3 regions of the Niveispirillum sp. GW835-FHT14G11 genome follow, and region 2 is predicted to be linked to each of the others. Evidence: riboswitches for the same ligand, from Rfam matches in the RefSeq annotation. Region 2 holds a riboswitch; each other region holds the start of a gene.
The links. A riboswitch is a leader RNA that binds a small molecule or an ion and turns the genes downstream of it on or off. The one in region 2 is predicted to bind thiamine pyrophosphate.
Positions count from the first base shown of each region.

Region 1 (4,208 bases), on a different contig from region 2:
CTGCCGCTGTGATCACTTCACTTCCACGGCATATGTCGCCACGTCCGGCGTGGTCTTGATCAGGCTGCGGGCCTTCAGAAACTGGGCGAAACGCGCGTACCGGGCGTTGTCCAGCGCGCGGGGGCTGTGGGCGAAGCGGGCCACGCTGTCCTTCCAGGCGCGCTTGTTCAGCTCCGTATCCAGATCCTTGCGGCCCTTGATGAACAGGGCCCAGGCGGCGTCCGGATGGTTGATCAGGTATTGGGTGCCGCGTTCCACCGCGTTCAGGAAGCGGCCGATGCGCGGGTCGTTCACTTTGTTCCTGGCGGTGATGAACACCAGCTCGTCATAGGCGGGCACGCCCTCTTCCTCGGGGAAAAAGGCGCGGCCTTGCTTGTTCTCGATCGCCATCTGGTTCAGTTCGAAATTGCGGTAGCCCCCGACAATGGCATCCACCTGGCCCGCGAACAGGGCCGGAGACAGGGAGAAATTGACGTTGACCAGGGTGACATCCTTCAGGGACAGGCCGTGTTTTTCCAGCATGGCGCCCAGCAGCGCATCCTCGAACCCGCCGACGGAGAAGCCGATCTTCTTGCCCTTCAGATCCTTGATGGACCTGATAGGGCCATCCTTCAGGACAATGACGGTGTTGAGCGGCGTGGCCACCAGGGTGCCGACGCGCACCACGGGCAAGCCGGCATCGACCTGCAGGTGCAATTGCGGCTGATAGGAGATGGCGATGTCGCCCTGGCCGGCGGCCACCAGGCGCGGCGGATCGTTGGGGTCGGCCGGGGCGATCATCTCCACCGCCAGCCCTTCATCCTTGAAATAGCCCTGTTCCTGCGCCACGTAGAGCGGCCCATGGTCGGGGTTCACGAACCAGTCCAGCAGCACCGTCATCTTGTCCTGGGCCATGGCGGGCAGGGCGGCACCCGCCATGGTGGCGGCCACGGCCATCGCCCGCATCCAACGCATCTTCATTATGTGTCTTCCTTGCTCATCACGCTGTCGGGAAGCCAGGGCATGGCCCGGCGTAACATCACATCCACCAGCAGCCACAGGCCGACGGCCAGCAGCGCCAGGATGAAAAGAGCGGCGAAGGCCAAATCGGTCTGTACCCGCGCCGTGGCATGCAACATCAGATAGCCCAGCCCCGCCGACGCCCCCACCCATTCGCCCACTACAGCCCCGATGGGTGCCACGGCGGCGGCCATGCGCAGGCCGGAACCCAGGGCGGGCAATGCTGCCGGCACCCGGATATGGCGCAGCAGGGTCCAGGGCGTGGCCCCCATGGTCCGCGCCAGATCCAGCCAGCCGGGATCGGTGCGCCGCAAGCCATCATAGAAGCTGGCGGTGACGGGGAAGAAGATGATCAGGGTAGCCATCGCCACCTTGGACGCCATGCCATAGCCCAGCCACAGTACCAGCAGGGGTGCGATGGCGAAGACCGGCACCGCCTGGCTGGCCAGCAGCAGCGGCAGCAGCCAGCGCCGTGCTGCCTGCAACGCCGTCAGGGCCAGGGCCGCCAGCCCGCCGCAGAGCGTGCCCAACATCAGGCCCAGCACGATCTCCAGGCCCGTATAACCCGCATGCCGGGCCAGCAGCGCGTAATCTTCCCACAGACGCACGGCCACTCGTTCCGGACCCGGAAGGATATAGTGCGGCAGTTCTGCAAGCCGGACCAGCAGCGTCCAGGCCAGCAGCAAACCGGCCAGGGTGGTCAATCCCCGCAGGATACGCCCGGTCATGCGGTACCCCCGCGCAGGCGGGACAGCAGCTGACCCTGCAGGGACAGCAGGGCCGGCAGATCGGGCGGGCGGGGCGTGGCGCCGGATGGGATGATGGCATCGGACAAGCGCACCGGATTGCCGGACAGGACCAGCACCTGATGGCCCAGGCGCAGCGCCTCCATCGGGTCATGGGTGACCATGATCACGGTGCGCCCGGTCAGCAGGCCGGCCGCCAGATCCTGCATATCCAGCCTGTTGATGGCATCCAGGGCCGAGAAGGGCTCGTCCATCAGCACGATGGGCCGATCCTCGAACAGGGTGCGGGCCAATGCTGTGCGCTGGCGCATGCCGCCGGACAGGGCGTCGGGCCGCTGCCTTTCCCAGCCGTCCAGCCCCACCGCCGCCAGCAGGGCCATGGCCCGGTCGCGGATGATGGCGTCCAGCCGGACCCCGCGCAGCTTTGCCCCCAGCATGACATTGTCCAGGACGGGGGCCCAGGGCAGCAGCAGGTCCTGCTGCCCCATCCAGGCGATGCGGCCGGCGACGGGCATTCCGTCATCGGCGGTGACGGTGCCTTCCCCCGGCAGCAGCCCGGCGATGCGGCGCAGCAGGCTGGACTTGCCCACGCCGCTGGGGCCCAGAAGGCAGGTGGTCTGTCCCGCCGGTGCCGTCAGGTCCAGGCCCGTGAACAGCGTTTGCCCGCAAAACGCGATGGCGGCGTCACGGACATGGATGGCAGGGGCGGGCGGGGCCGCGCGCGGTCCCGATGGTTCATTCATGGGTCACTGTCCCTACGCCGGTATCAGCCGGATCAGGTTCCAGGGGTCGTCCCGTACAGGACCTCTCAGCCGACAATCGGCTCCCCCCAGTGAGGTGGGTTGGTTATGGCAAACACAGGGCAGTCCCGCAAGGTTAATGGTACCCTGGGGAAGCCGGTGACGGTGCTTGCGGGTACGCGCTGTCTGATGTCAAATCCGGGTGTCTGGAATGGGAGATACCATGCGCAAGTCCCTGATTCTCGTGACCTTCCTGTCGGCCCTGGCCCTGCCGGCCCATGCCGCCACCTTGCCCGAGGGGCCGGCCCTGCGGGTGGCCATCGAGAAGTCGGATGCCGACTTCTTCGCGCTGTTCTTCGAAGGCTGCGACCCCGATCGCCTCGCCACCATGCTGATGCCTGATTTCGAGATGTATCATGACAAGGGCGGAGAGGTGGCGCGCCGCTGCCCCCTTCGTGGCGGAATATAAGAAAGGTTGTGAGGAGAAGAAGAAGCCGGATGCCTGGCGGTCGCGTCGCGAACTGGTGGCCGGCACCATGACCCTGCATCCTATCGCCGGCATCGGCGTGATCGAGCAGGGCGACCATGTGTTCTATGAACGCAAGGGCGACGGGCCGGAGAAGCGGGTGGGCAAGGCCCGCTTCACCCAGCGCTGGCGGCTGGAGCCCGATGGTTGGAAGCTCTCCCGCGTCTTCTCCTACGATCATGAGGCCGTGAAATAACGTCGCGGGTGGTGCGGTGCGGCTTGTTCCCTTTCGCGCTGCGGCATAGGATCGGGTCATCATGCCCGACAGCGCCACCCTGTCCGAACCCGCCCCTGCATTGCGACGCGACGCGATGGCCTGTCCGCTTTATCTTGGCGGTGAAATCTATCGCCATTCCAGCTATGGCAGGAAGCATCCGCTGTCCATCCCGCGCGTCACGGTCGCGACCGACCTGATCCGTGCCATGGGCTGGCTGGATGATGCCGCCTATGTGGACAGCCCGCAGGCCACCCCGGAGCAACTGGCCCGGTTCCATGACCGCGATTATATCGCCGCGGTTCAGCGGGCCGAGCGTGACCAGCGCGTGGACCTGGACACGGCCCTGCGTTACGCATTGGGCAAGCTGGAAAACCCGGTCTTTCCGGAAATGTACCGCCGCCCGGCCATCGCCGCTGGTGCCGCGATTATGGCCGCCGATCTGGTGCGTGATGGCGGGGTGGTGCACTCCCCGGCCAGCGGTACCCACCATGCCCGGCCCGGACGGGCCAGCGGCTTCTGCTTCTTCAACGCCCCGGTGCTTGGCATCATGGCCCTGCTGGACCAGGGGCTGGACCGCATCCTCTATGTGGATCTGGACGCCCATCATGGCGACGGGGTGCAGGATGCCTTTCATGATGATGAACGCGTCCTGACCATCTCCACCCATGAGGAGGGGCGGTGGCCCTATACGGGCAAGCTGGCGGACCGGGCCGGCGGCATGGCCCGTAATATCCCGCTGCCCGCCGGCCTGAATGATGACGAGTTCCGCCATGTGGTGGAGGAGGCGATCATTCCGCTGGCCGTGGCGTTCCGGCCGCAGGCCATGATGATCCAGACCGGTGCCGATGCCCTGGCCGACGATCCGCTCTCCCGCCTGTCCTTGTCCAACCGCGCCCTGTGGCGGGCGGTGGGCGATCTGGTGGGGTTGGCGCCGCGCACCATCGTGGTGGGTGGTGGTGGTTACAATCCCTGGTCGGTGG
Region 1 is NZ_JBXAFZ010000004.1:53,600-57,807, forward strand. Features, by position in the region: gene AC1Q7F_RS08770 (ATP-binding protein) at 1-12, shown strand, start outside; gene AC1Q7F_RS08775 (ABC transporter substrate-binding protein) at 13-954, opposite strand; gene AC1Q7F_RS08780 (ABC transporter permease) at 960-1,727, opposite strand; gene AC1Q7F_RS08785 (ABC transporter ATP-binding protein) at 1,724-2,488, opposite strand; TPP riboswitch at 2,481-2,585, opposite strand; gene AC1Q7F_RS08790 (hypothetical protein) at 2,709-2,954, shown strand; gene AC1Q7F_RS08795 (hypothetical protein) at 2,902-3,207, shown strand; gene AC1Q7F_RS08800 (acetoin utilization protein AcuC) at 3,269-4,208, shown strand, end outside.
Region 1: linked by a shared signal. The riboswitch ahead of AC1Q7F_RS08785 (ABC transporter ATP-binding protein) and the one ahead of thiO (glycine oxidase ThiO) in region 2 are both predicted to bind thiamine pyrophosphate.

Region 2 (4,208 bases):
GATCGGCTTCCATTCGGTGATGGACAGGCCGCTTTCCGTCAGGCGGGTGATGGCCCCGATGATGGCCATGACAAACACCATCCCGGCGCAGAACAGCAGCCAGTTGGCGACGGCACGGGGACCGGAAGCAGAAGCGGCATTCATGACGGGCCGTTCGGTGGATGAAAGATGCGGCTGATATGGGGCCCTGCGGCCCCGCCGGTCAAATGCCGGGCTTGCGGCCCGGCGTCGCAGCCAGCAGCGATGCCATGGCAGACGGATCGCGCATCGGCCCGCCCATCACCGCCACCCCCGCCGCACCGGCGGCGATACAGTCACCGATATTGGCAGCATCCACGCCGCCCAGCGCCAGGGTGGGCAGGGGCAGCCCGGCCAGCATATCCGTTCCCAGGGCCGGCCCATATCCCGGCTTGGACGCCGTCAGGAAGATCGGGCTGAGCGTGGCATAGTCGGCACCGTCCCGTGCCGCCGCGATCACACCGTCCCGGTCATGGCAGGAGGCGCCGATCAGGGCATCCGTCCCCAGCAGGGCCCGCACGGCGGCGATGTCGGCCCCGTCGGGCAGATGCACTCCGTCGCACAGCGGGGCCAGCGACGCATCGCCATGCACGGTCAGGGTACCACCGATATCGGCGAGCAGCGGCTTCAGCGCCCGCAGCAGATCGGCCTGTTCGGCGGCGGACAGGTCCTTCTCCCGCAGACTGACCCACCGGCACCCGGCAGCCACACAGTCCGCCACCGCCGACACTAGCCCGCCCACGGCCTGCGTCCGGTCGGTGATCAGCAGCAGGGGCGGGTTGGGCAGGGGCATGGGGGCACCTTCGATCGATATCCCCCACCCCTCTTTCGTCATCCCGGCGAAAGCCGGGACCCAGGGGCCACGGGGAAACACTTGTATGGTTTGCGGCGATCAACGCTGCGGAAAGGTCGGGCTTGTGGCCCCTGGGTCCCGGCTTTCGCCGGGATGACGATTAAAAAACCTGGACGGCTTCAACCGATCAGCTTTCCCCCGATCCCATGCGGATATCCGCGCAGGAAGGCACCGCCATCGACCGGTCCCTTGCCCGGCCGCTGCACGCGGATCAGGCGCAAGGCGCCCTCGCCGCAGGCCAGGGTGGGGGCCCCGTCCAGCAGGGTACCCGGCTCGCCCTTGCCCTCCACGGGCAGGGTTTCCAGCACCTTCAGCTTCTCGCCATTGGCCAGATCGATCCAGGTACCGGGCCAGGGGGTCAGGCCGCGCACCTGCCGGTCCAGGTCCGCCGCCGGGCGGAACAGGTCCAGCCGCCCCTCGTCCTTGGTCAGCTTGGCGGCATAGGTCACGCCCGCTTCCGGCTGCGGCACCGGCTTCAGCGAACCGTCCGCGATGCCGGGCAGTGCTTCCACCATCAGCCGCGCGCCCATGTCAGCCAGCGCATCATGCAGGTCGGCGGCATTCATGCGGGGTGTGATCGCCACCCTGTCCGTCAGCAGCATGGCGCCGGTATCCAGTCCGGCATCCATCTGCATGATGGTCACGCCGGTTTCGGCATCCCCGGCCAGGATCGACCGCTGGATTGGGGCCGCCCCCCGCCAGCGCGGCAGCAGGCTGGCATGCACGTTGACGCAGCCCAGACGCGGCGCATCCAGGATCGGCTGCGGCAGGATCAGGCCATAGGCCGCGACGATGGCGCAATCCAGGTCAAGGGCGGCAAACGCCTCCTGTTCCTCGGCCTTGCGCAGACTTTTGGGCGTGCGCACCGGAATGCCCAGGGCTTCGGCCCGGCGATGCACGGGGCCGGCCTGCAATTGCTGGCCGCGCCCGGCGGGCCGCGGCGGCTGGGAATAGACGGCGATCACCTCATGCCCGGCAGCGACAAGGGCATCCAGAATACCGACGGAGAAATCCGGCGTGCCCATGAAGGCGAGACGCAGCGGCATGGGGAACCTTCCGGGCTATGGGGAACGGGTGTGCTTACTTCTTCGCCTTGTTGTACTTGCGCAGGATCATGTTGCGCTTCAGCGACGACAGATGGTCGATGAACAGCACGCCGTTCAGATGGTCGATCTCATGCTGGATGCAGGTGGCCAGCAGCCCGTCGGCATCCATCTCCCGCACCTCACCCGCCCGGTCGACATAGCGCACGCGCACCATCTTGGGTCGCGTCACGTCGGCATAGATCTCCGGGATGGACAGGCACCCTTCCTGGGTCACCGCCAGTTCGTCCGATGTCCAGAGCAGCTCGGGGTTGACCATGGCCATGGCGTCGCTGCGGTTTTCCGACACATCCACCACGATCAGCCGTTCCAGCAACCCGATCTGCGGGGCGGCCAGACCGATGCCCGGCGCCTTGTACATGGTCTCCAGCATGTCATCCATCAGGCCCACCACGCGGCCATCGACATTGGTCAACGGCTTGCACTTGGTCTTCAGGCGGGTGTCGGGAATGGTCAGGATGGGCAGCAGCGACATGGGGAGTTCCGGGGCTCAGGAAGGCGAACGGGACACAAAGTCCCTCATAGGGCAGATATGCGCGCGAGCGGCCAATGGTCAAGCGCGATCCCGGCGGGGCGGAATTGCCGCGTTGCATCCCCTTGGGCCTCATCCCCTTGCAATCCGTCCATGACAGGCCCATGACATAGCGCATGGACCCTGGGGTGCCGCATGGCCTATCCGGTCGCGCGGCTGAGATCACACCCATAGAACCTGATCCGGGTCATGCCGGCGAAGGGAGAAGGCGGAAATGACGCTACATCGCACCACGGAAAAGCCGCGCGTCGCCATCATCGGCGGCGGCATCATCGGCATGTCCATCGGCTGGCGCCTGGCCCAGGCCGGGGCCCGGGTCGATATCTATGAGAAGGCCAAGGCCGGCCAAGCCGCCAGCCGCGCCGCCGCCGGCATGCTGGCCGCCGGCGTGGAGGCGGAGCCGGGCGAACAGCGCCTGCTGCCCTTGTGCCTGGAAAGCCAGGCCCGCTGGCCGGACTTCGCGCAGGAGCTGGCGGCGCTGACCGGCCTGCCCGTGGGCCTGCGGACCGAGGGGACGCTGGTGGTGGCCAGCACCCGCGATGAGGTGGAACTGCTGCGGTCGAACTATGAGTTCCAGCGCGGACTGGGCCTGGACCTTGTCTGGCTGACCGGCGCGCAGGCCAAGGAGCGGGAACCGTTCCTGAACCCGCGCACCGCCGCCGGCATCTACAGCGCCAAGGACGGGCAGGTGGATAACCGCCTGGCCAGCGCCGCGCTGCGCGTGGCCCTGGAACGGACCGGGGCCCGTCTGCATGAAGGTGTGGAGGCCACGGGCCTGGATGTGCAGGGCGGCCGCGTGCGGGGCGTGGTGCTGGGCGACCGGGTGGTGCCGGCCGATCAGGTGGTGATCGCCGCCGGCGCCTGGTCGCGCCTGGTGCCCGGTCAGGCCAGCCCGCCGCCGGTGCGGCCGGTGAAGGGCCAGATGATGTCGCTCGCCATGGACCCGGCCCATCCGCTGTTGACCCATGTCGTCTGGGCGCCCAAATGCTATCTGGTGCCCCGCGCCGACGGCACCCTGATCATCGGGGCGACGACGGAGGAGAAGGGGTTCGACGCCCAGATGACGGCCGGCGGGGTGCTGGCCCTGCTGGACGCCGCCTGGCGCGCCCTGCCGGGGGTGGAGGAACTGCCCATCCGCGAGATGTGGACGGGCCTGCGCCCCGGAAGCCGCGATGATGCGCCGATCCTGGGGGCAGCTCCCGGCCTGGATGGGCTGGTACTGGCCACCGGCCATCACCGCAACGGCATCCTGCTGGCCCCGATCACGGCGGATGCAATATCCGCCCTGGTCCTGACGGGCCGCACCGACCCGCATATCGCCCCGTTCGGGGCCGACCGTTTCAACGCCGCCCGCGCGGCGTGAAGGATGGAAACATGATCATGATCAATGGCCGCACCATCGTGCCCGACGATTACGCCCTGACCGCCGTGATGGCGGCGGACGGGATCGATGCGGGTGCGCGCGGCATCGCCGTGGCCGTCAATGACAGTGTCGTGCCGCGCGGCCGCTGGGCCGATACGGTGCTCTCCCCCGGCGACCGGGTGGAAATCGTCAAGGTTCTGCAAGGTGGTTGAGATGAAGGATCCACTGAAGATCGCCGGCCAAAGCTTCCGGTCGCGCCTGTTCCTGGGCAGCGCCGGTTATCCCAACCAGCAGGTGTTCCTGGACAGTCTGGACGCCTCGGGTGCTGAAATCCTGACC
Region 2 is NZ_JBXAFZ010000013.1:99,727-103,934, reverse strand. Features, by position in the region: gene AC1Q7F_RS22875 (COX15/CtaA family protein) at 1-144, opposite strand, end outside; gene AC1Q7F_RS22870 (thiamine phosphate synthase) at 203-811, opposite strand; gene fmt (methionyl-tRNA formyltransferase) at 991-1,917, opposite strand; gene def (peptide deformylase) at 1,952-2,449, opposite strand; TPP riboswitch at 2,621-2,728, shown strand; gene thiO (glycine oxidase ThiO) at 2,721-3,869, shown strand; gene thiS (sulfur carrier protein ThiS) at 3,881-4,081, shown strand; gene AC1Q7F_RS22845 (thiazole synthase) at 4,083-4,208, shown strand, end outside.

Region 3 (4,208 bases), on a different contig from region 2:
GGTAACCCCCGACGCGATCTCCGACATCGACCGCACCGAACAAGGCGCGACGATCATGCCCATCGTTCGGAAGCTGCCCGACGAAACGGCGGCCCCGATATCGGTGGCGGCATAGGTGACATCGGCCAGCGCCCGGATCTCGGCCACCTTCAGCCCCGACTCGTGCGCAGAGGTCACCTCGGCAGACCTGCTCATTACGAGGTGGGATTCGATGCCCAGCCGGCGTAACGTTTCAAGCAGGCATATGCCGTAAACAATGCCCGACGCCCCGCTGATCCCGACAATCATCCGTCGGGGCGGTGCTGCCGCCGGGTACTGGTCAGGACCGGAAGAACCGGCCGGCTTTGGGAGGATATCTGCCATGGAGGTGATGTAACGCCCCCGATGGTTTTCGTCCAGGGTGGCTAATCCGCCCCTCGAAAAACCCCACTACCCTATCCATATGCATAGAGCCGCGGATAACGATTCCATGTCAGGATCGTGATCCATGTTTTGTCCATCAGGAAAGGCCAAGCCGCGTTTCAGGTACCAACAACCAGACAGGTCCGTTGTTCCATCGTTACAGAAGGAGAGGCCGTATGTTGTTCCCCGAGCGTGTTGAATCGCTGCGCACCAAGCATGAAAGCCTGGATCGGGAGGTGCGGATGGAATCCCGCCGTCCCTTGCCCGACACGACGACCCTGACCCGCCTGAAAATGGAAAAATTGCGCGTGAAGGAGGAAATGGACCGCCTGGCCCGCGCCTGACGGCATTTCCGGCCCCGAACGGCCAGAGAAAAGGCCCCCGTCCGAATGCCGGACGGGGGCTTTTTTACTTTAATGATGATCTTCCGGGATCGGCCTGTCCGACAGATACACCTGTCCCCCCTTCTCCTTGAAGGTCGCCGACATGGCGGCCATCCCCTCCTGGGCGGCTGCATAATCGCGCACTTCCTGCGTGATCTTCATGGAGCAGAATTTCGGCCCGCACATGGAGCAGAAATGCGCCAGCTTGGCGCCTTCCGCCGGCAGGGTTTGGTCGTGATATTTCTCCGCCGTCTCCGGGTCCAGCGACAGGTTGAACTGGTCGCGCCAGCGGAACTCGAACCGGGCCCGTGACAGGGCATCGTCGCGTTCCTGGGCGCCGGGATGGCCCTTGGCCAGATCGGCGGCATGGGCGGCCAGCTTATAGGTGATCACCCCCACCTTCACATCGTCGCGGTCGGGCAGGCCCAGATGTTCCTTGGGCGTGACATAGCAGAGCATGGAGGTGCCGAACCAGCCGATCATGGCGGCCCCGATGCCGCTGGTGATGTGGTCATAGCCCGGCGCGATGTCGGTGGTCAGGGGCCCCAGCGTGTAGAACGGCGCCTCGCCACAAACCTTCAGCTGCTTGTCCATGTTGGCCTTGATCTTGTGCATGGGCACATGGCCCGGCCCTTCGATCATCACCTGCACATCATGCTTCCAGGCGATCTGGGTCAGCTCGCCCAGCGTGTCCAGCTCCGCGAACTGGGCGGCGTCATTGGCATCGGCAATGCTGCCGGGGCGCAGACCGTCACCCAGGGAGAAGGCGATGTCATACGCCTTCATGATCTCGCAGATCTCGTCGAAATGGGTGTAGAGGAAATTCTCCTTGTGGTGGGCCAGGCACCATTTGGCCATGATCGACCCGCCCCGGCTGACGATGCCCGTCACCCGTTTGGCCGTCAGCGGGATATGGGCCAGCCGCACGCCAGCATGAATGGTGAAATAATCCACCCCCTGTTCGGCCTGCTCGATCAGCGTGTCGCGGAACAGTTCCCAGGTCAGGTCCTCGGCCTTGCCATTGACCTTCTCCAGCGCCTGATAGATCGGCACCGTGCCGATGGGCACGGGACTATTGCGGATGATCCATTCCCGGATCGTGTGGATATTGCGGCCCGTGGACAGGTCCATAACCGTATCCGCACCCCAACGGATGGCCCAGACCAGCTTATCCACCTCATCCGCGACCGAGGAGGTGACGGCGGAATTGCCGATATTGGCATTGATCTTCACCAGGAAGTTCCGGCCGATAATCATCGGCTCCGTCTCCGGGTGATTGATATTGTTGGGAATGATGGCGCGGCCCCGCGCGATCTCGTCCCGCACGAATTCCGGGGTCACGTAATCGGGAATGCTGGCCCCGAAATCCTCGCCATCGCGGGCCGCCTGTTCGGCCAGCCGCTGCCGCCCCAGGTTTTCACGGATGGCGACATATTCCATTTCCGCCGTGATGATGCCTTTGCGGGCATAATGAAGCTGGCTGACATTGGCGCCCGGCCGGGCGCGCAGCGGCCGGCGGCTTGCCCGGTCGAACAGCGGTACGGGGCTCTCCTGCCCCCGTACCAAGCCATTATCCTCCGGCTTCACCTCACGCCCCTCATACGCCTCGACATCGCCGCGCGCTTCCACCCAGGACCGGCGCAGCTCCGCCAGTCCCTGGCGGATGTCGGTGCGCACATCCGGGTCGGTATAGGACCCCGACGGGTCATAGACACGCACCGGCGGCTCATTGGCGCTGGGCGACAGGTCGATCTCGCGCATGGCGACGCGGATGTCGGGAAAGCGCTCTCCCGCCATATGCACCTTGCGCGACGCCGGCAGCGGGCCGGTGGTCACGCGAAATTCGGGATCGGTAATGTTGGTATCTGGCATTTGGACCTCCCTTGATATGGAGATCCGGGCATGCGCACGGGGTGCGGCGGCACGTTTGGGGCAGACGGGGCCCCTATGCTTCCATCCCTACGCCGGTACGACCCGGATCAGGTTCGAAGGGTTCCCGCGCCGGTGCCGCCCTCAAGCGGTCCATACGGTGTCTCAGCCCCTTGCCGGGGTTCCCCTTGGACGGGATGGAAAGTGCGGGACGATGGGGCGGGGTGTCAAGGGTGGGTAGTTGACGCGGCGATGCTGTTCGTATTCGCTCGCCCCTGATAAGATGTAAAAGATAATCGATACTCTCCCGAGGGAAAGCGATCTTGGGCCTGCGCAATCTAACCGTCGCTGCATTGCTCATCATGAGCTTTGCTATCGCCGCCCAAGGACAGGGAGCGTCACTGCCCCCCGAATATGAGTCGGCCATAGAGGAACTGGAGAGCCATCAAGATCAAGCTGAAGCGCTGATGCGGGCACACCAGGACGTTTGGCTGGCAAGGCTGGACCTGATGCTGTTCTTGCACAGCTTCCGCGATGCCCGCCCGGAGCGGGACGCCGAGATAGACAATTTGAGCCAGTTGATCGCTGCGGAGGCTTGGAAGCAGATCCCGGAAGAATCTTTGGCCCGATTGCCCGGCATGCCACCAACTTATGACGGCACGTCGGAAAGTCTGATCCCAACGGTACAGCTAGCGTCCCTCTCGGACTTGGCGACCAACAGGTCAACAGCTTCGTACCTGATACCCTGTGGGATCCTCCTGAAGAAGCCGGACCTTCTGGTTGCGACGGCACCAATGTTCGGATCCGGTATGGATAATTACACACCACGTTCCGGTTGTGAGTGGGGCCGGGGGGAGATCAGGGGCTTTCCGACAGAAGCCGTGGAACAATTCCGGAATTTAGCCGACGCTGCTGACGTGATCTATAATAATGCTACGATGTCAGGATCATCCAGATATGGAATGGCCAAGCGCCAAAGCTTTGCGATCGAAAAAATAAAGCTACGGGATTTCAAATTCACTGGAGGAGACTATGATCCGGCCAATCTCCCAAGCCCCTATAAATCTTGGGGGTATTTGTCCCTCTACAACCATCAATTAGAGGCCAGAATCCATGGCGCTTATGTTACCGCCATGGAAGGCATAGCAAGATACATCGACCGCCCCCTTGGTGAGGCCTTCCAAGGTATAGGCAGCGCCCTTGATAGCATCGCCATCGGTGGATGTCGCAACCCTGACGGCAGTAGTCTGCGCGAACTGCTTCTTGACGGCGCACCGGAGGAGGAAATCCGCAAAGCATTGGCACAGATAACAGATATTTGGTCTATCGAATCCGACGTGATCAAGTTCTGCGCCAACGAAGGAGAAATAGCCCCAGACCCGATCATGCACATCGCCGTCGCCCGGGCCGATCTGCTGCCAATGATCGCGGCCCATTCCATCGTCGGCGGCATAGACACGCGCAACGATTTCGGTAAAACACCCCTGATGACTGCGGCGCAGTTCGACCTTCTACCGGCGGTGAATTGGTTGATTGCCAACAAAGCTGAAGTAA
Region 3 is NZ_JBXAFZ010000020.1:37,797-42,004, forward strand. Features, by position in the region: gene AC1Q7F_RS27600 (UbiX family flavin prenyltransferase) at 1-363, opposite strand, end outside; gene AC1Q7F_RS27605 (YdcH family protein) at 579-746, shown strand; gene thiC (phosphomethylpyrimidine synthase ThiC) at 816-2,657, opposite strand; TPP riboswitch at 2,725-2,853, opposite strand; gene AC1Q7F_RS27615 (ankyrin repeat domain-containing protein) at 2,978-4,208, shown strand, end outside.
Region 3: linked by a shared signal. The riboswitch ahead of thiC (phosphomethylpyrimidine synthase ThiC) and the one ahead of thiO (glycine oxidase ThiO) in region 2 are both predicted to bind thiamine pyrophosphate.